Regions from separate parts of the Stenotrophomonas sp. Steno-C15 genome, predicted to be linked through region 2. Evidence: riboswitches for the same ligand, from Rfam matches in the RefSeq annotation. Region 2 holds a riboswitch; the other holds the start of a gene.

Region 1 (14,310 bases), on a different contig from region 2:
CTGGGCCGGCGCGGTGGCCAGGGCCAGCACGCAGGCGGTGGCGAGCGGGGACAGCAATCGCATCGACGACTCCTTGTGATTGGGAATGCGCGGCCGAGCCTAAGGCCGATCCAGTGACACTTTGTCGTAAATGAACGTCAGATATCTGACAGTGCGACGTTGGTCACCTAATTCGGGGCCACCCCACCGCACTGCCGCAGCGTCCGGCGCGGAAACTTTTTTCGCGACGCCCCTTGAAAGCCTCCCGGGGGGCTCCATCTCTGCCGTGCTCCCGACCTTGTCGGGTTTCTTCACGTGCGGTTCTGGCACTCGCCTGGTGCGAGTGCTAACATCGCCGGACTTTTTTAGACCAATCAATCACTTAAGAGGTCTCCTATGAGCATCAAGCCGCTGCACGACCGCGTTGTGGTCAAGCCGATCGAAGCCGACGAAATCTCCGCCGGTGGCATCGTCATCCCCGACTCGGCCAAGGAAAAGTCCACCAAGGGTGAAGTCGTGGCCGTCGGCCCCGGCAAGCCGCTGGACAACGGCAGCGTGCGCGCGCCGTCGCTGAAGGTCGGTGACAAGGTCATCTACGGCCAGTACGCCGGCAGCTCGTACAAGAGCGAAGGCGTCGAGTACAAGGTCCTGCGCGAAGACGACGTGCTCGCCGTCATCGGCTGAGCCCCGCCGCGACCTGTTTCAACCTGATCCCCACATCCCAGCCGCCGGGCACGGCCCGGCGCGACCAATGAGGTAATTGCAATGGCTGCCAAGGATATCCGTTTCGGTGAAGACGCCCGTTCGCGCATGGTGCGCGGCGTCAACGTTCTCGCCAATGCCGTCAAGGCCACCCTCGGCCCGAAGGGCCGCAATGTCGTGCTCGAGAAGAGCTTCGGCGCCCCGACCATCACCAAGGACGGCGTCTCCGTCGCCAAGGAAATCGAACTGGCTGACAAGTTCGAGAACATGGGCGCGCAGATGGTGAAGGAAGTTGCTTCGCGCACCAACGACGACGCCGGCGACGGCACCACCACCGCCACCGTGCTGGCCCAGGCCCTGATCCGCGAAGGCGCCAAGGCCGTTGCTGCCGGCATGAACCCGATGGACCTCAAGCGCGGTATCGACAAGGCCGTCGTGGCTGCCGTCACCGAGCTGAAGAACATCTCCAAGCCGACCGCTGACGACAAGGCGATCGCCCAGGTCGGCACCATCTCGGCCAACTCGGACGAGTCGATCGGCCAGATCATCGCTAACGCGATGAAGGAAGTCGGCAAGGAAGGCGTGATCACCGTTGAAGAAGGCTCGGGCCTGGACAACGAGCTGGACGTGGTCAAGGGCATGCAGTTCGACCGCGGCTACCTGTCCCCGTACTTCATCAACAACCAGCAGTCGCAGACCGCTGACCTGGATGAGCCGTTCATCCTGCTGCACGACAAGAAGATCTCCAACGTCCGTGACCTGCTGCCGGTGCTGGAAGGCGTCGCCAAGGCCGGCAAGCCGCTGCTGATCGTGGCCGAGGAAGTCGAAGGCGAAGCGCTGGCGACCCTGGTGGTCAACACCATCCGTGGCATCGTCAAGGTTGTGGCCGTGAAGGCCCCGGGCTTCGGCGATCGTCGCAAGGCGATGCTGGAAGACATGGCCGTGCTGACCGGAGGCACCGTGATCTCCGAAGAAGTGGGCCTGTCGCTGGAGAAGGCCACCATCAAGGACCTGGGCCGCGCCAAGAAGGTGCAGGTCTCCAAGGAGAACACCACCATCATCGACGGCGTGGGCGACAAGGCTGCGGTCGAATCGCGCGTTGCGCAGATCAAGACCCAGATCCAGGACACCTCCTCGGATTACGACCGCGAGAAGCTGCAGGAACGCGTGGCCAAGCTGGCCGGCGGCGTTGCCGTGATCAAGGTGGGTGCGTCCACCGAAATCGAAATGAAGGAAAAGAAGGATCGCGTCGACGACGCCCTGCACGCTACCCGTGCAGCCGTTGAAGAAGGCGTGGTTCCGGGCGGCGGCGTTGCACTGGTCCGTGCGGTCACCGCGCTGGCCGGCCTGAAGGGCGCCAACGAAGACCAGAACCACGGCATCCAGATCGCCCTGCGCGCGATGGAAGCCCCGCTGCGCGAGATCGTCGCCAACGCCGGCGAAGAGCCGTCCGTCATCGTCAACAAGGTCAAGGAAGGCAGCGGCAGCTTCGGCTACAACGCCGCCACCGGTGAGTTCGGCGACATGCTGCAGTTCGGCATCCTGGACCCGACCAAGGTGACCCGCTCGGCGCTGCAGAACGCGGCCTCGATCGCTGGCCTGATGATCACCACCGAAGCCATGGTTGCCGAAGCTCCGAAGAAGGACGAGCCGGCCCTGGGCGGCGCCGGTGGCATGGGCGGCATGGGTGGCATGGGCGGCATGGACTTCTAAGGTCTGCGTTGTTCCCGATGAAGTGAAAAACCCCGCCGCAAGGCGGGGTTTTTTTGTGGGCGTTCCGCCCCCTCTGCTGGACGTGGACCGTGGTCGACCTGTCAGCGCACGAATGCCTTCGTGGCGCCGTATTCCCAATCCCACGGCACCCCCGTCTCGCCCAGCACGAAGCGCACCAGTGCCGGAAAGGCCGCTTCGGCGCGCACATCGTTGCCCAGGATCACCACGCAGCGTTGGCCTTGTTCGACGCACACCAGCGTGTTGCCCACCGCATCGTCATGTCCGCCCTTGTAGAAGCCTGCGCCCTGTGGACCGGTGAATGTCACCACGCCCAGTCCCGCAGCCAGGTTTCTGCGCCGCTGCGCCACCGGCAGTTCCGGCTGCAGCGTCGGGAACTGGCTGGCGGTGGTGATCGGCAGCTGCGGCCGCACCAGTTCCCGGCGCATCGATGCCGACAGCCCCTGGCCACTGACATAGCCGGCCGCGAAATTGCCCATGTCGGCGATGGTCGTGTCCATCGAACCGGCGGCACGCACGCGGCTGCGTTCATCGTGCGGCTCCGCCGTGCCTTCGGCGGTCCAGCCGTCGGCCAGATTCGTGGCGAAATCCTCGCGCCACATCATGCTGGTGCGGGGCATGCCGAAGCGGTCGAATACGCGCTGCTGCATGAGCGTACCCACGTCCTGGCCCAGCCCGCGCTCCAGCACGAACTGCAGCAGGATCAGGCCTTCGCCGGAATAGCCATAGCGGCTGCCCGGATCGAAGTGGAATTTCAGTTTTCCGTCCGGCTCCAGGAATGCAAAGTTGGCAAAGCCGCTGGCATGGTTGAGCAGCAGGCGCGGGGTCAGCCGGCGCCAACGTTCGTCGCCGGCCAGCACGGTGTAATCGGCGTACTTCTTCGCCTCGGCCGGATAGTCCGGTAGCGGTCTGTCCAGCGCGCTGGCGATGCTGGCATCCAGATCGATCACCTTGTCCTGTGCAAGCTGCGCGATCAGGTGGCCGAAGGCCATCTTGGTCAGCGATGCCGCATACATCACCGTGTCGGTCTGCAGCGGTTCGCCGGCAGCGTTGCGCTCGCCATAGGCGGCGACGTGCACGACCTTGCCACCGTCGACGACGGCCACTGCCATCCCGCGGGCGTGGGCGACCTGCATCAGGCGCTTGGCTTCGGCATCGATCCGGGCCGGGGAGGGCACGGGAGGGGGAGCGGCCATTACGGCGGCGGGGAACAGCGTCAGCAACAGCAGGACGGCACGGCGCATGCGTGGAACTCCTGGCGGGACGTGGCGCGATGCTACCGCAGCTTCGGCTGCTTGCAGCCCCCTGCGCGAGGAGTGCGCCCGGCCGGGCCCGGCGGCAGGCCCCGTAGGTGTTGCGTTCCATCCCGTCATGAATATGATTAGGCGCCTAAACATATTGGAAATCACTGTGCTTGAGGCAAAACATGGCGCCCTTGTGGACGAGGCCCGGCGACGTGGCCACGCCAATGTCGCCCTGCTGCATCTGTGCTTCCAGCTGCTGTCGCTGTCCTCGGCGATCGATCGCGACTGCGCCAGCCGGCTGGCACCGCACGGGCTCAGTGAGGGCCGCTTCATCGTGCTGTTCCTGCTGCACGGTGCCGGCGGCACACTGTCGCCGCATGCGCTGGCCGAGCGCGCCGGCGTCACCCGCGCCACCATCAGCGGCCTGCTCGATGGCCTGCAGCGCGAAGGTCTGCTGCAGCGGCGCAGCGATGCGGACGATGGTCGTCGCCTGCAGATCGTGCTGACCGCGCAGGGCAAGCGCCTGGCCGAAGACCTCTTCAATCAGCACACGCAGTGGATCGCGGGCCTGTTCAACGGCCTGGACACTGCCGAGCAGGTGCAGCTCTCACAGCTGCTGGCCAAGGTGTGGCAGCACACCGGCGGCGGACGGAAGGACCTGCAGTGAGCGCAGCGATCAGCCCGGCGCGAAAGCATCAACTGGATACCGGGACAGCCGCCAGCACGCATCTGGCGGAATGTCTGGCCGTGGATTTCGCGGTGTTGCTGCAGACCGTTGCGGTGCTGCCGGAGACTGCCATTCAATGCATGCGCGATGCCGCCAGCAAAGGCATTACCCAGCGCATGGTTCTGGCGGCAACGCTGTTGCGTGAGGCCAGGCAGGGTGATCCTGCACAATGGCAGTCGCATGCATCCGACACCGTGCGCGGCTGGGCCTGCTACCTGATCGGTGGCGATGCCACCGCCTCTCTGCCGGTGAAGCTGGAGAAGATGCGCCCGTTGGCAGATGATCCGCATTTCGGCGTGCGCGAATGGGCGTGGCTGGCGCTGCGCACCGACATCGTTGCCGGGCCACTGCTGGCGCTTGAATACCTGCAGCCGTGGACGCAGGAACCGTCCGCCCATCTGCGCCGGTTTGCCTGTGAAGCACTGCGTCCCCGTGGCGTCTGGGCGGCGCACATCGCTCTTTTCAAGCAGCATCCCGAACACGCGCATTCGCTGCTGGAGGCACTGGCTGATGATCCCGAACGCTATGTGCAGGATTCCGTCGGCAACTGGCTCAACGATGCCGGGAAGACCCAGCCGCAGTGGCTGCGTGACCTGTGCACACGCTGGCAACGCGAGCGCGACAGCCCTGCCAACGCCTACATCCGCAGGCGCGCACTGCGTTCACTGTGATCCGGCGGGTGCCGGCCCATGACCGGGCCATCGGGCCCGGTCACATTGCGCGGACGCGGCTAGTGGGGCTGCAGGCGTTCGGCCGCATGCGTGGCCAGCCCCAGGGATGCCAGCATCAACCCTTCCATCACCCGGTCGCTCACGTGATGTTCGGGCGCGGCATTCTGGCGGCAGCGTTCGGCGGCCAGCAGCACCTCCTGCACGATGCGCAGGCCGGCCAGTGCGCCATCGGCATCGGCCAGCATCATGCGTCGGCCGTTCGCTGGATGGCGCTCGGGCCAGGGTTGGCCATCGGCAGCCGCACCGCTGCCGATGCGTTGCAGGTGGGCGACCAGACCGTTGGGATCGAACGGCGCCTGATCGGCATTGGCCGGATCGGGGTGGGCACCGGGGAAGGGAACGTGTGGTGTGTTCATGGCGTGTGCTCCGTACAGGACAGACGACACCGCCACCGGAAGAGGTGGCGGACGGTACGTGGCGGCAAAGACCGGGAGATGCTGATACCGGCGGGCGCAAGCGCCCCCACGCACCGCCCGCCATGGAACGCGGACGGATTGCCAGCCGGCGCCGCCCACGGCGACGCCGGCTGACAAGCGTAAACAACATCTCCTCGGGCTTTGCCGACCCGGCCACCCTTTTCCGGTGGCAAACCATCTTGAGCACATGTATCGCATATGCCATTGCCCGTATAACCGCGCATCGATCGCCTGCACGCCCCTTCCGGGCCGAAGGGTGGGAAGCCTGGAAGGAAGATCTCAACGCGGTGGCACCATCGGTCCAGTCGCGACACGATCGATCCGTACACCGGCACATGCGCCGGTCATCCGAACGCGGTAAACAGTGCATTGCCCACGTCTACCCACAGGGAAGTCGATCATGCAGAGCACGCTCCAGGTCACGCTGTTCGGCCCTCCCGGCGACACCCCGGCGTTGCAGTTGCCGGATGTGGACGGGCCCTCGGTGGCGATACCGGAATCGACCCTGCGGCGGCTGGTCTCCGATCTCTACACGGCGCGGTCCCTGCTCAACCCCGAGCAGCTGGAGGAGGCGAGGCGGGAGCTGGATCAGGTGCTGGAGCGCTGGGCCGATATCCACGAGGGCCTGCTGCTGGACGTGGAAGTGCATGGCAGTCGCTAGATCGCCGTGCTGCTGAACCGCTTCCCCAGTTGCGGATGAAACATTTTGTGCTGCGCAGAAGCTGTGCTATCAATACACCCCATGAACGCAGCCGCTACCCGCTTTTACTGGTATTACTTTCCGAAGCCACTGGCGGAGGAAGGACTGCGCTCACCCTGAAGAAAGCTTCAGACGCATTCCCGAAAGCCGCCAGCGAACCTGGCGGCTTTTTTCATGCCGCCTCGCTGGGGACCCCCTACGTACCGGAGACCTCCCCCATGCCCCCCCATACCGACGACCTGCGCATCCGCACCATCGAACCGCTCACACCGCCTGCCCAGCTGCTGGCGATGCTGCCGTGTGACGATGAAGCCTCCGACACCGTCAGTGCTTCGCGCGCGGCCCTGCACCAGATCCTGCATGGCCGCGATGATCGCCTGGCGGTCGTGGTCGGCCCGTGTTCGATCCACGATCCGAATGCGGCCATCGAGTACGCACAGCGCTTGAAGCCGCTGCGCGACGCGCTGGCCGGCGAGCTCGAGATCGTCATGCGCGTGTACTTCGAGAAGCCGCGCACCACGGTGGGCTGGAAGGGCCTGATCAATGACCCGGACCTGGATGGCAGCTTCCGGATCGACAAGGGCCTGCGCATTGCCCGCGGCCTGCTGCGCGACATCAACAAGCTGGGCCTGCCGGCCGGCGTTGAATTCCTCGACGTGATCTCGCCGCAGTACATCGCCGACCTGGTGGCATGGGGCGCGATCGGCGCACGCACCACCGAAAGCCAGGTGCACCGCGAACTGGCCTCCGGCCTGTCGTGCCCGGTGGGCTTCAAGAACGGCACCGATGGCAACGTCAAGATCGCGGCCGATGCGGTCGGCGCGGCCTCCAACCCGCATCACTTCCTGTCGGTGACCAAGCAGGGCGGCACCGCCATCGTTTCGACCACCGGCAACCCGGATTGCCATGTGATCCTGCGCGGCGGCAAGCAGCCGAACTACGACGCGCCCAGCGTGGCCGACGCCTGCCAGGCACTGGCCAAGGCCAGGCTGCCGACGCGGCTGATGATCGATGCCAGCCATGCCAACAGCCTGAAAAACCCGGAAAACCAGCCGAAGGTGATCGAAGACATCGCCGTTCAGCTGGAGGACGGCGAACAGCGCATCGTGGGCGTGATGATCGAGAGCCACCTGGTGGGAGGCCGGCAGGAACTGGTGGAAGGCCAGCCGCTGGTCTACGGGCAGAGCATCACCGATGGCTGCATCGACTGGGACACCACGGTGACGGTGCTGGAGCGACTGGCTGCGGCCGTGCGCGCCCGTCGCGAAGTGACGGTGTCAGAAGCCGCCTGAGCGCGGCATGTGTGTGGATGGCGGCCTGCGCCTGCGGGGGTGCGGCCGCGATCAGGGCCGGTCGGAGTTGGAGACCGGCCCGTCCGCACCGGCGATGCGCCTGGCGCTGCGCATGAGCGACAGCGCCAGGTCCATCGCCGGGGTGGTGCGAACCCCGACCATTCACGATGCGGTTGACGCGGTAGATCCACGCCATGCGTGGATAGGGGCAGGCCACGGCACGATTCCGGAAGAATTGCATGGAACCTGCTTGCGGCTTGGGCCGAAGATCGGGGCCTCGCCTGGCTGGACCCCGCCGATGTACGTTTTCCCCGACGACAGCCCGCTGGGGCCAGAATGCCGATCAGTTTCCGGAGAGGCCGCAGCGGCCCTCGTTCGCTTGAAGGGCGGCCCGATTGCCGATGATGCGATCTCCGTCATCGAGGACTGGTTTGAACCCTCGTCTCCCGCGACGACGGCAAGTCTGCTGGCGGAGCTTGATGAAAGAATCGAGCTTTACCGCAACGAAGGAGACCAGGCACTTCTGCGTACGACGTTGAAGGCCAGGGCGATGATCGCGGCCTCTGCCGACCAACCGAGCGATGATCGTGAGTCCCCCTCTTCGTACAAGGTGGTGCCTGCGGCGTCCCTCGTTGGCGACTGGCGCTCAGACTGGGAAACGGATTGCGTGATCGTCGACGGAGATCTGAGCGTAGAAGGCACGCTGGCGCTCAATGATCTGGGCGAGACCCGGTGTGTGATCGTCCTGGGCAGTCTCAGCGCCCGCAATCTTGACTGTGGTGGTTGGGTCTTCGTACGCGACGATCTTATGTGTGAGCATCTCCACGCGTGCTCACTAAATGATGGGATTTTGGCCGTAGGTGGCGATCTGACTGTTCAGACTTTCCTCGAGACGGGGACTTACACCCAAGTGGCGGGGCACCTGAGCGCTAGCTACCTCGGCAGCACCCACAACTCCATTGAAGTGGAGGGCAAAGTGAACTGTCCAGGCTTCGAAAGACGATCTGATAGCGACTACTTGTGCGAATGGATCGATCCTGCGTTGCTGGAAGCCCACGATTCCGACAGCGGTTGGGGATGCGAACCCCAACTGTATCCGTCGGATGACTATCCAGAGCGGATACGCGCGGGGGGCAGCCCTATGAAGTTCAGGCTCTAGATCCACGCTATGCGTGGATACCGCTCTTCTGTAGCGCCGGGCCATGCCCGGCGAACACGCCATCGTTCAATGCACTTCGTCGTGATACACGAACTTCGGCATTTCCCAGCGGTAGTGGATGGCCAGCAGGCGCAGGGCGAAGCCGCCCGCCAGGCAGCACAGGATGGCCGTGGCATCGGACACGTTCCAGTGCAGCAGCAGCAGATAGGCGGCGCCGGTCAGCAGCGCGATGATCGCGTACAGTTCCTTCTGGAAAATCAGCGGCACTTCGTTGCACAGAATGTCGCGCAGCACGCCGCCGAACGCGCCGGTCAGCATGCCGGCGATCAGCACGATCGGCGTGGCATGACCGGCCTCGCGTGCGATCGAGCAACCGATCAGGGTGAAGGCGATCAGGCCCAGGCCGTCGAGCACCAGGAAGGTGCGGCGGAAGTGGTGCATCCAGCGTGCGACCCAGGTGGCGATCAGCGCCGCGCACACGGTGAAGCCGAGGTACTCGGGATGTTTGACCCAGCCCAGCGGATAGTGGCCAAGCAGGATGTCGCGCAGTGAACCACCGCCGAGCGCGGTAACGCAGGCGATCATGACCACGCCGAACAGATCCATGCGGCGGCGTCCCGCGGACAGTGCGCCGGTCATGGCTTCGGCGGAAATGGCGATCAGGTAGATGATGGACAGCAACATGGAACAGGCTCCGGACGCGGTAGGGCCGGCCATGCGCGGACGCCGCCATTGCCTGCGCAATGACGGGATGACGATGACCGGTGCCGCTCCCGCTGTCCTTTTGCCTGAGAGTTCAGCGGCGTAGGCCGCGTGCCCCTTCGGCGGATCGTGCCGGGCATGCCCGGTGACCTCTCTCCAGCTCGGCGAGTCGAATGCATGGTTGGTGGGATTCCAGCCCACCGGCCTGAGCGATCATGGGAGCCTGCGCCTTCGGCGGGCGCCAGCGCGGCGCCTCTCTCCTGCATTCGCGGGCAGTATATCCGCTGCGGTGCAGCACGGCATAATCCCGGCATGTCCCCATCCCACCGCCCGTGGTTCCTGTACCTGCTCGAATGCCACGATGGCAGCTACTACGCTGGCATCAGCACCGACGTGGACGCGCGTTTCGCCGCCCATCGCGCCGGTACGGGGGCGCGCTACACCCGGGCCCGCCCGCCGCTGCGCATCCTGGCCGTGCGTGAGTACCCGGACCGCTCCGCGGCTTCGCGCGCCGAGTGGCAGCTCAAACGGCTGCCGCGCGAGCGCAAGCTGGCGTGGTTGCAGGCGCCGACCGAGGGAGTTCTTTAGAGACGGGCCGTGCTCGGCTCCGGCCCTCCGCCATCACTAGGTTCAGGACATTCACAACATGCGACGACAGGAACTCTGACCATGCGATTATCGCTGCGACCATCGACACAGGGATCGATCCGATGAAGGTCCGTTGGATGCTGCTGTTGACCCTCTGCTTGGCCCTGCAGGCCTGCACGCAGACACCGGCACCGCCGTCGCCGCTTCAGCACGGGCAGATCGGTACCGCCGCCGAGCTGGCCTCGCAGCGTGGCCTGACCGCGCCGAATACGCCCCGTTTACGCCGCGATCTGGTGCCGGCCGAACTGGTCGATCTGATTCCGCTCGCCGAAAAATGGGGCATCGGCGATGACCTGCTGCGCAGCGAGATGCAGGAACGTGCCACTGACGCGGAGAAGCAAGCGATGGGCGATGCATTGAAAGACCGTCATGCGCGTATCACCGCGTGGCTCGACAGCTTTCCGCCGGGGCAGTCAATGTCCGACGAGGCCGCTGCGTTCATGTATATGCAGGTGAGTGCTGACGAAATGGGCCTGATGCAGCAGTAGGTTCACACCATGTGGGGTCAGATCCCCACAGGAAAGGGATCCGACCCCGTTGCAGACCTGCGCTACCGTTTCGGCCGGCGGTCATCCTGGTCGTCGCCGAAGATGATGCGTGCGCTGCGCTGGTAGCTCCAGTACGCCACCGCCCAGTTCAGCAGCACCACGATGCGGTTGCGGAAGCCGATCAGGAAGAACACGTGCGCGGCCAGCCAGAACCACCAGGCCAGCACGCCCGACAGCTGCAGGCGCCCCAGGTGCACGATGGCGGCCATGCGGCCGATGGTGGCCAGGTTGCCGTAGTCCGCGTACTTGAAGGGCCCGGGCTCCGGCCTGCCGTGCAGGCGTGCACGGATGACCTCGGCCACGTACTTGCCCATCTGCTTGGCGGCGGGCGCTACGCCGGGCACGGGCTTGCCGTTGGCCTGGTTCACCGAGGCCAAATCGCCGGCCACGAACAGTTCCGGATGCCCGGGCAGGGTCAGGTCCGGCTGCACCTGCACGCGCCCGGCACGGTCCAGTGGCACGTCCAGCGTGCGCGCCAGCGGCGAGGCGGCCACGCCGGCCGCCCACACCACGGTGCGCGCCGGCACGAACTGGTCACCCAGCGTGAAGCCCTGGCTGTCGATGTTGCTCACCGGCGTTCCGGTCAGCACTTCCACACCCAGCTTTTCCAGCTGCCGGCGCGCCTTCAGCGAGAGCACTTCCGGGAACGAGGACAGCACGCGTGGACCGGCTTCCACCAGGCGCACCTTGGCGCTGGCCGGATCGATGTGGCGGAATTCATTGCGCAGCGTATGGCGTGCAATCTCGGCCAGGGTGCCCGCCAGTTCGACGCCGGTCGGGCCGCCGCCGACGACGGCAAAGCTGAGCCACGCCGCCTTCCTGGCCGGGTCCGGTTCGGCTTCGGCGCGCTCGAACGCCAGCAGCAGCTTGCGGCGCAGGGCAATGGCATCGTCGAGGGTTTTCAGGCCGGGCGCATCATCGGCCCACTGGTCGTTGCCGAAGTAGGCGTGAGTGGCGCCGGTAGCCAGCAGCAGGCTGTCGTAGTCCAGCGTGCTGCCGTCGGCCAGCCGCACCTGGCGGAGCTGCCTGTCGATGGCCACGACCTCACCGAGCCGCACTTCCACGTTGCGCTGGTGGCCGAGGATGTGGCGCAGCGGTGCGGCGATGTCCGGCGCTGACAGGCCTGCGGTCGCGACCTGGTACAGCAGCGGCTGGAAAAGGTGATGGTTGCGGCGGTCGACCAGGGTGATGCGGATGCGTTCGCGTGCCAGCGCACGGGTGGCCCAGAGGCCGGCAAAACCGCCGCCGACAACGACCAGGTGGGGAACGCGCTCACGACTCATCGACTCACTCCAGGGGGCATGGGGAACCGTCCGGCATCTTCGCACGGCGGCGGCCTGTCACGTCAGCGTGCGCGCGGATCGGCGATACTCGGATTCAGGCAACCGCCAGCGAGAGGCCCATGAGCGAACCGGAAAAGCGCATCGCCCTGTTGATCGACGCCGACAACGCGCCCGCATCGAAGATCGACGAAGTGCTGGCGGAGGTGGCCCGCTACGGCGTGGCCAATGTCCGCCGTGCCTACGGCAACTGGAAGAGCCCACGGCTGAAAGGCTGGGAGGCGGTGCTGCACGAGTACGCGATCCGGCCCATCCAGCAGTTCGCCTACAGCAAGGGCAAGAACGCCTCGGACATGGCCATGGTGATCGATGCGATGGACCTGCTGTACGCGCGCAACCTCGACGGCTTCGCCATCGTCTCCAGCGATGCTGATTTCACTCCAATGGTGATGCGTCTGTTGACCGACGGGGTGAAGGTGTATGGCTTCGGCGAAAAGAAGACGCCGGAACCCTTCGTCAATGCCTGTTCCAAATTCACCTATCTGGAAGCACTGGGCCAGGCCCATGCCAGCGTGCCGGAAGTGGAACAGGGCACGGCAGAGCCGGGTGCCATCGAGCCGGCCACCGGTGAAACGGGCAGCGGCGAGGAAGTGCGCCCGCGCAAGAGCGGCGCGGAAATGCGCAGCGATACACGTCTGGTGAAGATGCTGCGCCGCGCCGTGTCCGCAGCGGAAGGCGAAGACGGCTGGTCGCACCTGGGGCCGGTGGGCAGCCAGATCGCCAACCAGGCCTCGTTCGATTCGCGCAACTATGGCTATGGAAAGCTGAGTGATCTGCTGGCGGCGATCGGTCTGTTCGAACTGAAGAAGGATGGCAAGTCGTCCTACGTGCGCGCGCTGCCGAAGAAGAACCGGTAGCGCCGGGCCATGCCCGGCCGACGCCCCCGCGCATCATTCCGCACGCCCACATGTACACCGATCAGGCGTATCGTTGCCGCTCGCATTGCCCGCAAGGAATACCCGCATGTTGAAGATCTGGGGCCGTCGCAATTCCAGCAACGTCCGCAAGGTGCTGTGGTGTGCCGAAGAGATCGGCCTGCCCTACGAGTCCATCGAAGTGGGCGGCAGCCACGGTGGCACACAGACGCCGGAATACCTGGCGATGAACCCCAACAGCCTGGTGCCGGTGATCGAGGACCAGGGCCTGCCGCTGTGGGAGTCCAACGCCATCGTGCGCTACCTGAGCGCGCGCTACGCGCTGGGGACTCTGTACGCCGAGGATCCGATGGAACGTGCACAGGCCGAGAAATGGATGGACTGGAGCACTTCGCGGATGGCGCCGCTGTACAGCGATCTGATCTGGGGCATCATGCGCACCGCGCCGGCAGACCGCGACGAATCGCGGATCAATGCTGCCATCGTCCGCGCCGCCGATTACCTGGCGATGGCCGACGCGACGCTGGCCACGCAGCCGTGGCTGTCGGGCGCGACATTCGCGATGGGCGACATCCCGTTGGGTTCACTGGTGTACGCCTGGTATGAACTGCCGATCCAGCGTCCGGACCTGCCCCACCTGGCCGAGTGGTACGCCCGGCTGCGTGAGCGACCCGCTTACCAGCGCGGCGTGATGTCACCGCTGACGTAAGCGGGAATCGCGCGCGGTAACGGTAGCGCCGGGCCATGCCCGGCGGATTCCGCTTGCATTCAATACAGATCCGTCGGATCCACATCCAGCGACCAGCGCACCTTGCGGGCTTCCGGCAAGGCATACAGCTGCGGTACCAGCTGCGCCAGCACGCCGTGCAGAGGCGGGCGCTGTGCCGATGACAGCAGCAGCTGCGTGCGCTGGTAGCCGGCCCGGCGCGGCATCGGTGCCGGCATCGGTCCGTACGCTTCCACCAGCGCCTGTTCGCCCAGCAGTCGCCGTGCAGCCAGCAGGAACGCGTTGGCGTGCTCCACCTGCTGCGCTTCGGCACGCATCAGTGCCAGATGCGCGAATGGCGGGAAGCCGGCGGCCTGCCGCTGGTTCAGTTCGGCCTGCGCGAACGGGTGGTAGCCGCCGTTGACCAGCGTCTCCAGCAGGGGATGACCCGGATGGTGGGTCTGCAGCCACACCTCGCCCGGATCGCGGGCGCGCCCGGCGCGGCCGGCGACCTGGATCAGCTGCTGCGCGAGTTTCTCGCTGGCGCGGAAATCGGCCGAGAACAGGCCCTCGTCGATGCCGACCACCACCACCAGCGTGAGTCTGGGCAGATCGTGGCCCTTGGCCAGGATCTGCGTGCCGACCAGGATGCCGGCCTGGTCCCCCAGCTTGGCCAGCTGCTGTTCCAGCGCATCGCGGCGGGCGGTGGTGCCGCGGTCGATGCGCACCACCGGGTACTCGGCGAAAGCGGTGGTGAGGTGCTGCTCCAGCCGCTCGGTGCCGATTCCCTGTGGCTGCAGGGCCAGGCTG
Region 2 (14,310 bases):
AGCACGGCCAGCGCCAGGATCGGGAAGATCAGCGCCATGCCCATGCCGCCCAGGAAAATGGGCAGTACCGCCCACGGCAGCGCGACCTGCGGCGCCAGCACCACGTAGCCGACGTTGAGCAGTGTCGACAGCGCGCACAGGGAGAAGCCGATGGTCACCTGCCGGGTCGGCGTGGTGTGCCCGGCCATGCGCCCGGACAGGAACGCGCCGGCCGTCATGCCACCGATGGTGGGAATGAACAGCCAGGCGAAGTCGCCTTCGCCCAGATGCAGGTGCTGCATCACGAACACCGGCGCGGACGCGATGTACAGGAAAATGCCGCCGAAGCCGATGCTGCCGGCCAGTGCCAGGCGCAGGAAACGCGGGTTGAAGCCGATGCGCACATAGTCACGCAGCAATGCGCGCGGCGACAGCGGTACCCGCGCCTCCGGCGGATGCGTTTCCGGCAGGAAGCGCGCGGTGGCCACCAGCAGCACCAGCGAGAACACCACGAGGAACCAGAAGATCAGCGGCCAGCCGGCACCGCTGAGCAGAATCCAGCCACCGATGATCGGGGCGATGGCCGGCGCGATGCCGAACAGCATCGAGACCTGGCTCATCAACCGCTGGGCGTCATGGCCGTGGTACAGGTCACGGATCACCGCGCGGCCGACGATCATGCCCACGCCCGCCGACAGGCCCTGCAGCGCGCGGAACGCCAGCAGGGTCGGCAGGTCAGTGGACAGCGCGCAGCCGACCGAGGCCCCGGCAAACACCACCAGGCCGCCGAGAATCACCCGCTTGCGGCCCCAGGCATCGGACAGCGGCCCGTGCGCCAGGCTCATCAGGCCATAGAACAGCAGGTAGACGCTGATGGTCTGCTGGACGGCCACCTCATCCACCGACAGGCGCTGGGCCAGCTGCGGGAAGGCCGGGAAAATGGTGTCGATGGAGAACGGGCCGAACATGGCCAGGCCCGCGAGCAGCAGGGCCATGCGACGGGTGGACGGAGCAACAGCGGCGGTCATGTGAACGGTGTCCGGCAAGGCCATGCGCGGCACGCACGGCGGGCGCCGGTCCCGCTGCAGCAGGGACGGCGCCAGATGAATTCGGGTATCCGCCCATCATAGGCGGGGAATGCGCCCGATGCCATGCAGCACCGCACAAAACGCACGCCCCGGGCCATCGGCCATTCAGGCGCCGGCCCTGCCCGGGCGGCCCCGGCAGCAGGCCATAACCGGCTATAATCGGCGGGCAACACGGTGGGAGAAGCGGAACACCGCTGCCGAAGGCGCAACGCCCGTAATCGCTCAGGCCCGATACCACCCGCAACACAACTCTGGAGAGACCGGTTCGATCCGGCGCCGAAGGGGCACGAAGCTGCGGCCAGCCGCGCTTCCAAACTCTCAGGCAAAAGGACAGAGGGGCGCCCCGCAGCCCGCCATCCGGCGGCTTGTGCCCGTGCGTGTGCCCTTTCCTGACGGATCCTTCGCCATGTCCCAGAACACCCCTTCCCTGCGTGAGCTCGAGCACCACAGTGCGTTCGTCGAGCGCCATATCGGCCCCAACGACGCCGAGATCGCGCAGATGCTCGACGTCGTCGGCCACGCGTCGCTGGATGCGATGACCGATGCCATCGTGCCGGCCAAGATCAAGTCGCCGGCAGCGCTGGCGCTGCCGGAGTCGATCACCGAAGTGGAGGCGCTGGCGAAGATCCGCGCGATCGCCGACAAGAACACCGTGCTGCGCAGCTTCATCGGCCAGGGGTATTACGGCACCCACACGCCGAACGTGATCCTGCGCAACATCCTGGAAAACCCGGCCTGGTACACCGCCTACACCCCGTACCAGGCAGAGATCTCGCAGGGCCGCATGGAAGCGCTGATCAACTTCCAGACCCTGTGCGCCGACCTGACCGGCATGGAGATCGCCAACGCCTCGCTGCTGGACGAAGCCACCGCAGCGGCCGAAGCGATGACCCTGGCCAAGCGTTCGGCCAAGTCGAAGTCGGACACCTTCTTCGTGCATGATGCCGTGCACCCGCAGACCCTGGAGCTGCTGCGCACCCGCGCCGAGCCCATGGGCATCGTGCTGCGCGTCGGCACCCCGGCCGAAGCGCTGGAAGCGGACAGCTTCGGCGTGCTGCTGCAGTACCCGGATACGTTCGGCCAGGTGGCCGACTACCGGGCACTGGTCGAGGCCGTGCATGCACGCGGCGGCCTGGTCGCCGTGGCCACCGATCTGCTGGCGCTGACCCTGCTCGCCGCACCGGGCGAATGGGGCGCGGACATCGTGGTCGGCAACAGCCAGCGTTTCGGCGTGCCGTTCGGCTTCGGTGGCCCGCACGCGGCGTTCATGGCCTGCCGCGATGCCTACAAGCGCTCGATGCCCGGCCGCCTGATCGGCGTCTCGATCGATGCGCAGGGCAACCCGGCCTACCGCCTGACCCTGCAAACCCGCGAGCAGCATATCCGCCGCGAGAAGGCCACCTCCAACATCTGTACCGCACAGGTCCTGCTGGCGGTGATGGCCTCGATGTACGCCGTCTACCACGGTCCGGAAGGCCTGACCCGCATCGCCCGCCGCACGCACCGCCTGGCCGCGATCCTGGCCGCCGCACTGCGCAAGGCCGGCGTGCAGGTTGCTGGCGACTTCTTCGACACCCTGCACGTCACCGGTGTGCGCGCCGATGAGATCCACGCCAAGGCGCGCGCCGCCGGCTACAACCTGCGCGCGATCGACAGCGACTCGGTCGGCATCAGCCTGGACGAGACCGCCACCCGCGCCGATGTGGTTGCGCTGGCCGCCGTCTTCGGTGCCCAAGCCGATGTGGATGCGCTGGATGCCAGCACCGCCGACGCGCTGCCGGCCGGGCTGCTGCGCCAGTCCGCGTTCCTGACCCATCCGGTGTTCAACACGCACCACAGCGAGCACGAACTGCTGCGCTACCTGCGTTCACTGGCCGACAAGGACCTGGCGATGGACCGCACGATGATCCCGCTGGGCTCGTGCACCATGAAGCTCAACGCCACCGCCGAGATGATCCCGGTGACCTGGCCGGAGTTCTCGCAGATCCATCCGCTGGTGCCGGCCGACCAGGCACTGGGCTACAAGGAACTGATCGAGTCGCTGGAAGCGATGCTGGTCGAATGCACCGGCTACGATGCGGTCAGCCTGCAGCCGAACTCGGGTGCACAGGGCGAGTACGCCGGCCTGCTGGCGATCCGCGCCTACCACCGCTCGCGTGGTGAGGAGCATCGCGACATCTGCCTGATTCCGGATTCGGCCCACGGTACCAACCCGGCCTCGGCACAGATGTGCGGCATGAAGGTGGTGGTCACCAAGACCGATGCCAACGGCAACGTCGATGTCGAGGACATCCGCCTCAACGCCGAGAAGTACAGCGACCGCCTGGCCGCGATCATGATGACCTACCCGTCCACGCACGGCGTGTTCGAGGAGGAGGTGGTCGAGATCTGCGAGATCATCCACAAGCACGGCGGCCAGGTGTACACCGACGGTGCCAACATGAACGCCCTGGTCGGCGTGGCCAAGCCGGGCAAGTGGGGTTCGGACGTTTCCCACCTGAACCTGCACAAGACCTTCTGCATCCCGCACGGCGGCGGCGGCCCGGGCGTCGGCCCGTGCGCGGTCAAGGCGCACCTGGCCCCGTTCCTGCCGGGCAAGCTGGGTGACAACGGCCCCGTCGGCATGGTCAGCGCCGCCAGCTTCGGCAGCGCCTCGATCCTGCCGATCAGCTGGATGTACATCGCGATGATGGGCCGCGAAGGCCTGCGCAAGGCGACCCAGGTCGCGCAGCTCAATGCCAACTACATCGCCAAGCGCCTGGCGCCGCACTTCAGGACGCTGTACACCGGCCGCAACGGCCTGGTGGCGCATGAGTGCATCCTCGATGTGCGCCCGCTGGAGAAGAGCAGCGGCATCGGCGCCGAGGACGTGGCCAAGCGCCTGATCGACTTCGGCTTCCACGCGCCGACGCTGAGCTTCCCGGTGGCCGGCACGCTGATGGTCGAGCCCACCGAAAGCGAGTCGCTGCATGAGCTGGACCGCTTCATCGACGCCATGATCCAGATCCGCGAGGAAATCCGTGCGATCGAGGATGGCCGCCTGGACCGCGAGGACAATCCGCTGAAGAACGCGCCGCACACCGCCACCGCGGTGACGGCCAGCGAGTGGACCCACGTCTACCCGCGCGAGCTGGCCGCCTTCCCGCTGCCCAGCCTGAAGCTGCAGAAGTACTGGCCGCCGGTGGCCCGCGTCGACAACGTCTACGGCGACAAGAACGTGATGTGCGCCTGCATCCCGGTCGACGCCTACAAGGACGATGAAGTCGAAGCGTGATTGACGGAACGGCCCGCGCAAGCGGGCCGTTTTCGTTTACGGTAGCGCCGGGCCATGCCCGACGAGCGCAGCGGCTGAACCGATCACGGATCCGGCATCTGCCCCAGGCTCAACTGCCAGGACACACCGAACCGGTCCTGCACCCAGCCGTAGCGATTGCTGAAATCGTAGTCGCCCACCGGCATCAGCCAGTGCCCGCCCTCGCCCAGCACGCGCGCCGCGCGCTCGAACTGTTCGGCGCCACCGCACTCGACGAACAGCGAGATCGACGGACTGAAGGTGAAGTCGTGCACATCCAGGCTGTCGAAGCACAGATAGTTGGTGCCGCCGAGCATGAAGGTCGCCTGCCGCACCTGGCCGGGCACTCCCGCCCCTGCGCCGTCGGGATGGCGTTGCAGGGCAAGCAGCCGGAAATCGGCGAACGCCTCGGCGTACAGGGCCAGGGCCGCCTCGGCCTGGCCGGTGAACATCAGGAACGGACGACTGCGCAGCATGGGGTGCTCCAGTTCAGCGGGCCGATGACGGCCCCGCGAACAGGATGGCACGCGGGATGTATGCCCGCTGTAGAGCCGAGCCCACGCTCGGCTGTACGGATCAGGCCTCGCGCATGCGGCGCGCGATGGCACTGCCGGCCGCGATCGTGGCGGTCAGGGCCACCATCGACAGGAACTGCAGGCGCGTATGCGCCTCGCTCAGCAGCAGGCCGAAGATCAGTGCCAGGATCGCCAGGGCGCAGCAGGTCAGCCACGGGAAACCGGCCATGCGGAACGGCAGGCGCGAGCCGAGGCGGTCCGCACGGCGGCGCAGCACCAGTTGAGAAAGCAGCGACAGCGTCCACACCAGCAGGCAGGTCGAGCCAACGATGTTCAGCAGTACCGGCAGCACCTTGTCCGGGAACAGCAGTTCCATCACCGTCGCGGCAAACCCGAACAGCACGCTGGCCAGAACGGCGATCACCGGCACCTGCCGCGGGTCGGTCCAGCCCAGCACGGCCGGTGCCTCGCGGCGCTGCGCCAGCGAATACATCATCCGCGACGCGCCGTAGAGGTTGGCGTTGAGGGCCGACAGCAGGGCGATCACTGCGATCAGCGTGATGGCCGTGCCCGCCCCCGGAATGCGGGCCGCATCCAGCACCGCGGCGAACGGCGACTTCAGCGCTTCGCTGGTCCACGGCACCACGGCGATGATCACGCTCAGCGAGCCGATGTAGAACACCAGGATGCGCCAGGCCACGGTGCGGATGGCGCGGGCGATGCTGCGCTCGGGATCCTCGGTCTCGGCCGCGGCAACGGCCACGATCTCGGTGCCGCCGAAGGCGAACACCACCACCAGCAGGGCTGCGCCGATACCGGCCAGGCCCTGCGGTGCAAAACCGCCGTGTGCGGTGAAGTTGCTCAGTCCCGGAGAGGACACCTGCGGTAGCCAGCCCATCAGCAGCGCGAAACCGATGGCGATGAACGCCAGGATCGCCACCACCTTGAGAATGGCGAACCAGAACTCGAACTCACCGAAATTCCTGACCCCCAGCAGGTTGATCGCGGTGAAGAACAGCATGAACGCCAGGGCGGCCATCGGCACCGGAATGGCAGGCCAGACCGTGGCCAGCAGGCCCGCCGCTCCCACGGCCTCGGCGGCGATCACGATCACCAGCTGTACCCACCAGAGCCAGCCGACAGTGGCCCCTGCCGTGGCGCCCATGGCGTCGGCGGCATAGACCGAGAACGCGCCGCTGGTCGGCTTGGCCGCCGCCATTTCGCCCAGTGCGTTCATCACGATGATCACCAGTGCGCCGGCCACCAGGTACGACACCAGCACCGCCGGGCCGGCCGCCTGTACGCCCACACCGGACCCCAGGAACAGGCCCGCGCCGATGGCGCTGCCCAACCCCATCATGATCAGCTGGCGTGGCTTGAGCGAATGGCCCAGGCGGGAGGGCGAGGCAGGCGTAACGGGGCTGGCGGGCATCGGCAGGAGTGGGCGGCGGCTACAGGGGCGTCACCTTACCCTGTCCCGCACCTGTGGGGATAGGCACAGTGCAGCAGGCCGCTCAGGCCAGCGCCGGCTCGCCGATGCGGGCGCGGTAGGCGCGCGGCGAGAAACCGGTTTCGGCCTTGAACTTGCGGGTGAACGCGCTCTGGTCACTGAACCCGCAGGCCTGGCCGATGCAGGCGATGCTGTCGTCGCCATGCAGCAGATGCATGGCCATCTGGATCCGCAGCCGCGTCAGCACCTGCTGCGGGGTCATCTGGAACACCTTGCGGAAGCTGCGCTCCAGCTTGGACAGCGAGAACCCGGTGATGTCCAGCAACGTCTGCATGCGCACGTTCTCGGCGTAGTGCGCGTTGAGATGGGCCAGGGCCAGCCGCAGCTGCTCGTACTGGGTGCCCAGGCTGTCCTTCTGGCCCAGGTCGCGCGAGATGCCGATCAGGCCCTCGATGCTGCCGTCGACCACCAGCGGCCGCTTGCAGGTCAGGCACCAGCCCGGCTCGCGGTTGGCGAACAGGTGCAGCTCCATCAGGTTCTCGATCACCTCGCCGGACAGCACGCGTGCGTCCTGGTCGACGTAGTCCGCACTGAGGCCGGTCGGGTAGATCTCGGCCGCGGTACGCCCGATCACGTCCTTGCGCGCGCGCAGGCCCAGCCGCCGCAGCATGGTCTGGTTGACGTGGGTGTAACGGCCCTGGCGGTCCTTTATGAAGAACAGCACGTCCGGGATGGCGTCGAACAGGGCTTCGATGTCGGCAGGCTCGACTCGCATGCGCCAAGCATAGCCGAGGCGCCCTTGTCCGCGCGATCACCTGCGCGGGACCGGGGCTTAACGTCTGGCGCGCGAGGGTAGAGGTTGACTTCCCCGCTACAGGACCTGGACCCATGGCCGCCAGCAAGCCCACCGGCAAGCGCGCACCCGCCCCCTCCCCCGACCATCGCCGTGGCGACGGCGACGAACTGCACCTGCACGCCAGCGGCACGCACCCCCCGATGACCACGGCCCAGGGCATCCCCGTCGCCGACAACCAGAACTCGCTGCGCCAGGGCCCACGAGGCCCCACCCTGCTGGAGGATTTCATCCTCCGCGAGAAGATCACCCACTTCGACCATGAGCGCATCCCGGAGCGCATCGTGCATGCCCGCGGCAGCGCCGCCCACGGCTATTTCGAACTCACTCACTCGCTGGCCAAGTACACCCGTGCACGCATCCTTGGCGAAGTCGGAAAGAAGACTCCGGTGTTCACCCGCTTTTCCACCGTGGCCGGCGGTGCCGGGTCGGTCGACACCCCCCGCGACGTGCGGGGTTTCGCGGTGAAGTTCTACACCCCTGAAGGCAACTGGGACCTGGTGGGCAACAACATCCCGGTGTTCTTCATCCAGGACGCAATGAAGTTTCCCGACCTGGTGCATGCGGTGAAGATGGAACCGGACCGCGCGTTCCCGCAGGCAGCGAGCGCGCACGACACGTTCTGGGACTTCATTTCGTTGATGCCCGAATCGATGCACATGATCATGTGGGCGATGAGCGACCGCGCCATTCCACGCTCGCTGCGCATGATCGAAGGCTTCGGCGTGCACAGCTTCCGCCTGTTGAACGAGGCCGGCGACTCCACCTTCGTCAAATTCCACTGGCGGCCGAAGCTGGGCATCCAGTCCACGGTGTGGGACGAGGCGTTGAAGCTGCAGGCCGCGGACAACGATTTCCATCGGCGCGACCTGTTCGAGGCGATCGAGCGTGGCGACTTCCCCGAATGGGAACTGGCCGTGCAGCTGTTCACGGAAGAGGAGGCCGACGCATTTCCGTTCGATCACCTGGACCCGACCAAGATCATTCCCGAATCGCTGGTGCCGCTGAAGGTGATCGGGCGCATGGTGCTGGATCGCTGGCCGGACAACTTCTTCGCCGAAACCGAGCAGGTGGCCTTCTGCCCGGCCAACGTGCCGCCCGGCATCGACTTCAGCAACGACCCGCTGCTGCAGGGCCGGTTGTTCTCCTACCTGGATACCCAGCTGATCCGCCTGGGCGGGCCCAACTTCCACCAGATCCCGGTGAATGCGCCAAAGTGCCCGTTTGCCAACCACCAGCGCGATGGGCATATGCAGATGCAGGTGCCCAAGGGCCGCGTGGCCTACGACCCCAGTTCGCTGGAGGACGACAGCCCGCGCGAGACACCGGCCGGATTCCGCAGCCATGCCAGCGCGGATGACGGCCGCAAGGGGCGCACGCGTGCCGAGAGCTTCGCCGACCATTACAGCCAGGCACGGATGTTCTTCCGCAGCCTGGAAGCACCCGAGCAGGCCCATCTGGCCTCGGCGCTGGTGTTCGAGCTGTCCAAGGTGGAAACGCTGAAGGTGCGGGTGCGTACCGTCAGCCACCTGCGCAACATCGACGAAACCCTCGCGCAGCGGGTGGCGGAAGGACTGGCGCTGCCCGCCCTGCCCGACCCGGCGCCCACTGCTACGCCGGCACAGGACATGCCCCCCGCACCGGAAGTCCGCGTGATCGGCCGCAACAAACCCACCCTGCAAGGGCGCTGCATCGGCATCCTGTTTGATGAAGGCTCCGATGCCGGTGTCATCAGCAGCCTGCGCAAGGCCGCAGAGAAGGCCGGCGCCGCGGTGAAGCTGGTGGCTCCCAAGGTGGGCGGCGCCACCCTGAGCAACGGCAAGCTGCAAGCGGCCGACGGGCAACTGGCGGGGACTCCATCGGCGGTGTTCGATGCGGTCGCGATCGTGCTCAGCGAGGAGGCCGGCAAGCGGCTGTCCAGCGACAGTGCGGGGCTGGAATTTGCCAGCACCGCGTGGGCACACCTGAAGGCCATCGGCAGCGATGAAGGAGGCCGGGTGCTGCTCAAGGCGGCGCGCGTGGGCAAGGATGCAGGCATCGTCGACGCGGGCGATGCCGGCGCTTTCCTCGCCGTCGCCGCCACCCGCCAGTGGGCCCGCGAACCGAAGCTGCGGCAACTGGCCTGACGGCCTCACCCCCATCGCCTGCAAGGAGACGTGTCATGCCCCGTGGAGACAAATCCGCCTATACCGACAAGCAAAAGCGCCAGGCCGAACACATCGAGGAAAGCGAGCGCGAGCGTGGTGCCAGTGAGAGCACCGCCGAGCGCATCGCGTGGGCCACCGTGAACAAGCAGGATGGCGGAGGCAAGCGCAGTGGCAGTGCCCGCAAGGGCGCCAAGAAGACTGCGAAGAAGGCGGCGAAGAAGGCACCGGCAAAGAAGGCCGCAACGAAGAGCACTGCGGGAAAAGCACCGGCGAAGAAGGCCGCAAAGAAGACTGCCGCGAAGAAAGCGCCCGCGAAGAAGTCCACCGCCAGCACGCGCAGTGCAGCCGCAAAGAAGGCAGCGGCAACCCGGGCGGCAAAGAAGGCGGCACGCTCGACCGCCGCGAAGAAGGCGGCGCGCACCCGCGCAGGCGGTTGAGATGCACCCGGCAGCGCAGCGGGCACACGATGCCTGCGGCCCTGCACGGTGACGTGGCGCACGCCGGGCAGCATCAGCACCCGGCGGCGCCACGGCTCAGTCAATCGGCGGCCCGGCCCTTGGGCGCGGGTGCCGCCACGGCCACCGCCTGCAGCTTGCGCACCGCAGCGATCGGAATCGCTTCGGCCCGTCGCTGCTGCGGCCACCAGACGAACAGGAATGCGCTGCTGGAGCCCAGCAGGCGCGCGGTGCCGGGCAAGGGCGCCGCGTCGCCGTTCAACTGCAGGCGGATCACTTCCCCACGTCCCTCGTTGCGGATCTGCTGCCCCCGCACCTGCACGTAGTTGGCCGCGCCGATGGCCATGAAAGCGGCCACGGCCAGGGTCATCGCCGTCAGCGGCCGCAGACCTACGCCCTCCCAGCTGGTCAGTACCGAGCGCATGAGCACCGCCCGCCATGCCCAGTTGCGTGCGCGCAGTTGCTCGAGCTTGGCCGCATTGCGCATCCGTAGCGTTTCCGGCCAGCTCACCAGCAGCACCAGCAGCACGCCCGCAGCCAGCAGCAGTGCATAGGCCGGGTCACGGATGCCGGCCACCAGGAAATCGCTGGGCTGCAGGTAATCCAGAATCGACAGCTCGAATCCCCGGTAGAACCAGAAGCTGCACCACAGCCCCAGCAGCGACACCAGCAGATAGGCAGTGGTGAACAGCAGTGCCGGCTCACGGCGCATGCGGGACAGCGCCTGCATCACCGCCGAGTCATCATCACCACGGGTCAGCGGCAGCATCGACCAGTCGGTCGCTGCTTCCGGCTCCGGTGGCGCCGCAGCCACCTCGATGCCCTGCACCCGCGGCACATCGCCATAGGTCCCTTCCGGTTCCCTGTTGTCCATGCCCGCTCCCCTTTTCAGCGAGCATCGCCGAAAAAGGTGGCGCGCGGTAGACCACCGGCCTGCGGCATACTCCACGGTGCCGCAGGGCGCAGAGCGGAGGAAAGGGCCATGAAACGATGGACTGGCATGTTGGGGCTGCTGGCGTGGCTGTGCGCCGCGTCACCGGCCGTTTCCGGCAATGCGCGGGCTCCCGCCGCCCCAGCGGACGATGTGGGTACCGCGCAGGCCGTCGCACAGGCTGAAGCGCGTGGCCGGCAGATGTTCGAGCACGACCTGGCGGCCGAGCGCGCAACCGACGCCCTGCTCGAACAGGGCATGCGCGGCGACACCCGGGTAAGGGGCTGGATAACCGAACAGCGCGGCAGCCACTACGAAGTCAGCATGATCGGCGACGGCGCAGTGGTCCTGTATAGGGCCGCCACCGACGCGCAGGGAAGGATGACCGGCGCAACCGAGACTCTGGATGTTCCAGCGGCGCCAACGACCTACCAGGCCGGCGCTGCCGCCGCACGGGCGCTGGCGTTGAACAGCGCCTTCGACGCCTGCGCGCAGACCTACAACAGCGTGGTTCTTCCGGCGCCCGGTACGGCCGCCGATGCGTGGACGGTCTACCTGCTGCCCGCCACCACCGATCCTGCCGTAGTTCCGCTGGGCGGCACGCATCGTCTCGACATCGCCCACGGTCGGATCGTCTCCCGCCGCGCCTTCACCCACAGCTGCATCCAGCTGAAGCGTGCGCCACCCGGTGCGGCGATGTTCATCACCCATCTGCAGGACCCGACACCGACCGAGATCCATGTGTTCTGGAGCCTGTGGGCCCGCTCGCCGCTGTACGTCTCCACGGGTAAGGACGTGATCTGGAAGATCGAGGACGGCCGCATCCGCCGCATGCAGGACTGACCGGCCACCACGCGCGAACACGTGGCGGCCCGTGCCTTCAGGTGGCTGCCGACGGTCAGGCCGCGCGTGCTGCCACCGGGCGGACTGCACCGCTCTGCTCGATATGGAACACCGCGACCGACGCGGTCAGCGCATTGGCCTGCTCTTCCAGCGCGCGGCTGGCGGCAGTGGCTTCTTCCACCAGTGCGGCATTCTGCTGGGTCACCTGATCCATCTGCACCACCACCTGATTGACCTGTTCGATGCCGGCCGCCTGTTCCTTGCTCGCCGCAGCGATGTCACTCATCAGCTGGTTGGTGCGTGCGCTGGCCTGTGCCAAGCGGGCAATGGCCGCTTCCGACTCGACCGTGACCGCCAGACCGCTCTGAACCTTGCCTGCCGCCTCTTCGATGAGTTCCTTGATCTCCTTGGCGGCGATGCCCGCACGCTGCGCCAGCGTGCGCACTTCACTGGCGACCACGGCAAAGCCGCGGCCCTGCTCACCCGCGCGGGCAGCTTCCACCGCAGCGTTCAAGGCCAGGATGTTGGTCTGGAAGGCGATGCCATCGATGACCGTGGAGATTTCCGAGATGCGCGCCGAGGACTGATCGATCTCTCCCATCACAGACGCCATCTGTGCCATTGCCTGTTCGGTGGCCCGCACCGCCGCGCCGGCAGCGTGTGCCTCGCTGTCGGCCTGGCGGGCCAGCTCGGCATTCTGGCGGACGGTCGAGGTGAGTTCTTCCATCGATGCCGCCGCTTCTTCCAGGTTGGCGGCCTGCTGTTCGGTACGGCGGGACAGGTCGCTGTTGCCGGCGGCGAGCTCCTGCGCGGCAGTGTTGATGCTGTCGGCAGCGTCCTGGATGCCGCGCACGATGCCGGTCAGCTGGGCCGTGGTGGTGTTGGCATCGTCGCGCATGCGGGCGAACACACCGTCGTAGTGACCGTCCATGCGCGCAGTGAGGTCGCCCCCGGAGACCGCGCGCAGCACATCGGAGACGTCGGCGATGCTGGCCTGCGAACTGGCCATCATGCCGTTGAGCTGCTCGACCATCGCCCTGAACTGATACTGGAACGCACTGGCATCCCCACGCACGCTGAAATCTCCGGCGCGCGCCGCGCGGACCAGGTCGTCAATCTGGGTGTTGACTGCCAGCAGGCTCTGTTTCACTGCGGCCAGGGTGCGGGTCAGCGTACCCTTCTCGCCGAGATAGTCCGGAAGGTCGCGGCTGAGGTCGCCGATGGCATAGCGCTGCATGACCTCGGCCATCAGCAGTTCCACCTGCACGTGTGATTCCACCAGGCTGTTGGTGGCCTGCACCATGCGCCCGAAATCGCCCGGAAACGCACTGGCGTCCATGCGGTAGCGGATCGCACCCGCCTCGTGCTGCTCGGCCATGTGCATCTGCGCCCCGATGGCGGCCTGCACGCTCTGCCGCACGCTGGCCATCGCCTCACCCAGCCGGGTCAACTCGTCACGGCCGCCGAGGCGGAATTCCTGGTCCAGCTGGCCCTTGGACAGGCGCTCGGCCAGGTTCACCGCGCGTGCCAGCGGACCGGTCAGGCTGCGACCGATCATCACCGAGGCGGCAATGCCGACCAGCAGGGCCACGCCTCCCAGCACCAGCAACTGCAGCAGACTGCGTTCACCCAGGCGGATCGCCTCGGCGGCGGCCTCGCGGCTTTCCTTCTCTTCGAAGTCGACTCCCTCGGACAACGCCTTGTTCCAGCCGTTGGCCGCTTCCTGCACCGGCCCCAGGGTCAGTGCCACGGCAGCGGGGTAGTCGCCCTGCTCCATCAGTTCGCTGGTCTGCTTGTTGAGCGGGCGCGCAAGGGCGCGCTTGGCCGCGATGGTTTCAGCGATGGCCTTGCCCTCTGCATCGCCCGGCAGTGCCTGATAGGCGGACCAATCCGCCTCGTAGCGCTTGACCAGTTCGGCAATGCGCTTCTCGTCGCTGCCGCGGTCTTCGCCCTGGCGGATCAGCATTTCGCGGCGCACTACCATCATCTGGTTGTTGGCATCGAGCATCTGCGACAGCAGGCGTACCTTGGCCACACTGACGTCGACCACCTGCTGCATCGCGCGCTTCTGCACGACACTGGCGGTGGCGCCGGTGGCCACCACGGCCGCGACCAGCAGCAGCAACAGGCCAAAGCCCAGCCCAAGACGCCAGGCAACCCTGACATTCCTCAAGTAATCCATGGGTACATCCAAAACGGGGGGATGCGCCCGTATCGGCCGCGCCACCGGCAATCTTGATCGGCAACAAGCACGGGCGTCGGCAGCCGTTCACCTTGGTGAGGCCCCGCCCCGTACTTCTGCGACAAGGGCCTGAGCCACGCCGGGGCTGCCCTGCTCATGCCGGCATCAGGTTGCTTTCACGGAGGCTGCGCAGCCTCTGCGGGCAGGGTGGAGTTGCCATCTGCCGGAGATCTTCATGCCCGTGTACCGCCCCGCCCTGCTCGCCCTGTCCTTGCTGGTCTCGCCCGCCTTCGCGCAGGTACCGCCGCCGGCCCAGCTGCCGGAGCCCATTGCCGAGAAGGCCGTACCCGATACAGCAGCCCGCTCGCCGCTGCACGCCCAAGTGTTGCTGGATCGCGCCAATTTCTCCCCGGGCGAGATCGACGGTGAAGTCGGCAGCAACCAGCATCGGGCCGTGGCCGGCTTCCAGGCGGCACACGGCCTGACGGTGAGCGGAGAGCTGGACGACAGCACCTGGGAGGCTCTCCAGGCCGAGACGATCGCGCCGCTGGCCAGCTACACGCTGACGGCCGAGG

What was found. Region 2 has a riboswitch for glycine ahead of gcvP (aminomethyl-transferring glycine dehydrogenase). Riboswitches for the same ligand answer to the same signal wherever they lie in the genome.
Region 1: another riboswitch for glycine. It lies ahead of AC06FB_RS08670 (trimeric intracellular cation channel family protein); the one in region 2 lies ahead of gcvP (aminomethyl-transferring glycine dehydrogenase).

What each region holds. Positions count from the first base shown of each region.
Region 1 covers NZ_JBWJPF010000008.1:63,556-77,865, reverse strand. The annotation lists gene AC06FB_RS08720 (endonuclease) at 1-63, opposite strand, end outside; gene AC06FB_RS08715 (co-chaperone GroES) at 376-663, shown strand; gene groL (chaperonin GroEL) at 745-2,394, shown strand; gene AC06FB_RS08705 (serine hydrolase domain-containing protein) at 2,496-3,656, opposite strand; gene AC06FB_RS08700 (MarR family winged helix-turn-helix transcriptional regulator) at 3,823-4,323, shown strand; gene AC06FB_RS08695 (DNA alkylation repair protein) at 4,320-5,054, shown strand; gene AC06FB_RS08690 (hypothetical protein) at 5,114-5,470, opposite strand; gene AC06FB_RS08685 (hypothetical protein) at 5,931-6,191, shown strand; gene AC06FB_RS08680 (3-deoxy-7-phosphoheptulonate synthase) at 6,449-7,522, shown strand; gene AC06FB_RS08675 (hypothetical protein) at 7,635-8,681, shown strand; gene AC06FB_RS08670 (trimeric intracellular cation channel family protein) at 8,748-9,365, opposite strand; glycine riboswitch at 9,448-9,553, opposite strand; glycine riboswitch at 9,567-9,656, opposite strand; gene AC06FB_RS08665 (GIY-YIG nuclease family protein) at 9,696-9,971, shown strand; gene AC06FB_RS08660 (hypothetical protein) at 10,109-10,519, shown strand; gene AC06FB_RS08655 (NAD(P)/FAD-dependent oxidoreductase) at 10,582-11,862, opposite strand; gene AC06FB_RS08650 (NYN domain-containing protein) at 11,982-12,776, shown strand; gene AC06FB_RS08645 (glutathione S-transferase family protein) at 12,883-13,503, shown strand; gene AC06FB_RS08640 (primosomal protein N') at 13,563-14,310, opposite strand, start outside.
Region 2 covers NZ_JBWJPF010000038.1:7,712-22,021, reverse strand. The annotation lists gene AC06FB_RS18230 (multidrug effflux MFS transporter) at 1-1,007, opposite strand, end outside; glycine riboswitch at 1,309-1,411, shown strand; gene gcvP (aminomethyl-transferring glycine dehydrogenase) at 1,474-4,341, shown strand; gene AC06FB_RS18220 (VOC family protein) at 4,425-4,835, opposite strand; gene AC06FB_RS18215 (amino acid permease) at 4,936-6,306, opposite strand; gene AC06FB_RS18210 (AraC family transcriptional regulator) at 6,389-7,099, opposite strand; gene AC06FB_RS18205 (catalase) at 7,213-9,303, shown strand; gene AC06FB_RS18200 (hypothetical protein) at 9,339-9,761, shown strand; gene AC06FB_RS18195 (hypothetical protein) at 9,862-10,653, opposite strand; gene AC06FB_RS18190 (hypothetical protein) at 10,762-11,553, shown strand; gene AC06FB_RS18185 (methyl-accepting chemotaxis protein) at 11,609-13,735, opposite strand; gene AC06FB_RS18180 (L,D-transpeptidase family protein) at 13,971-14,310, shown strand, end outside.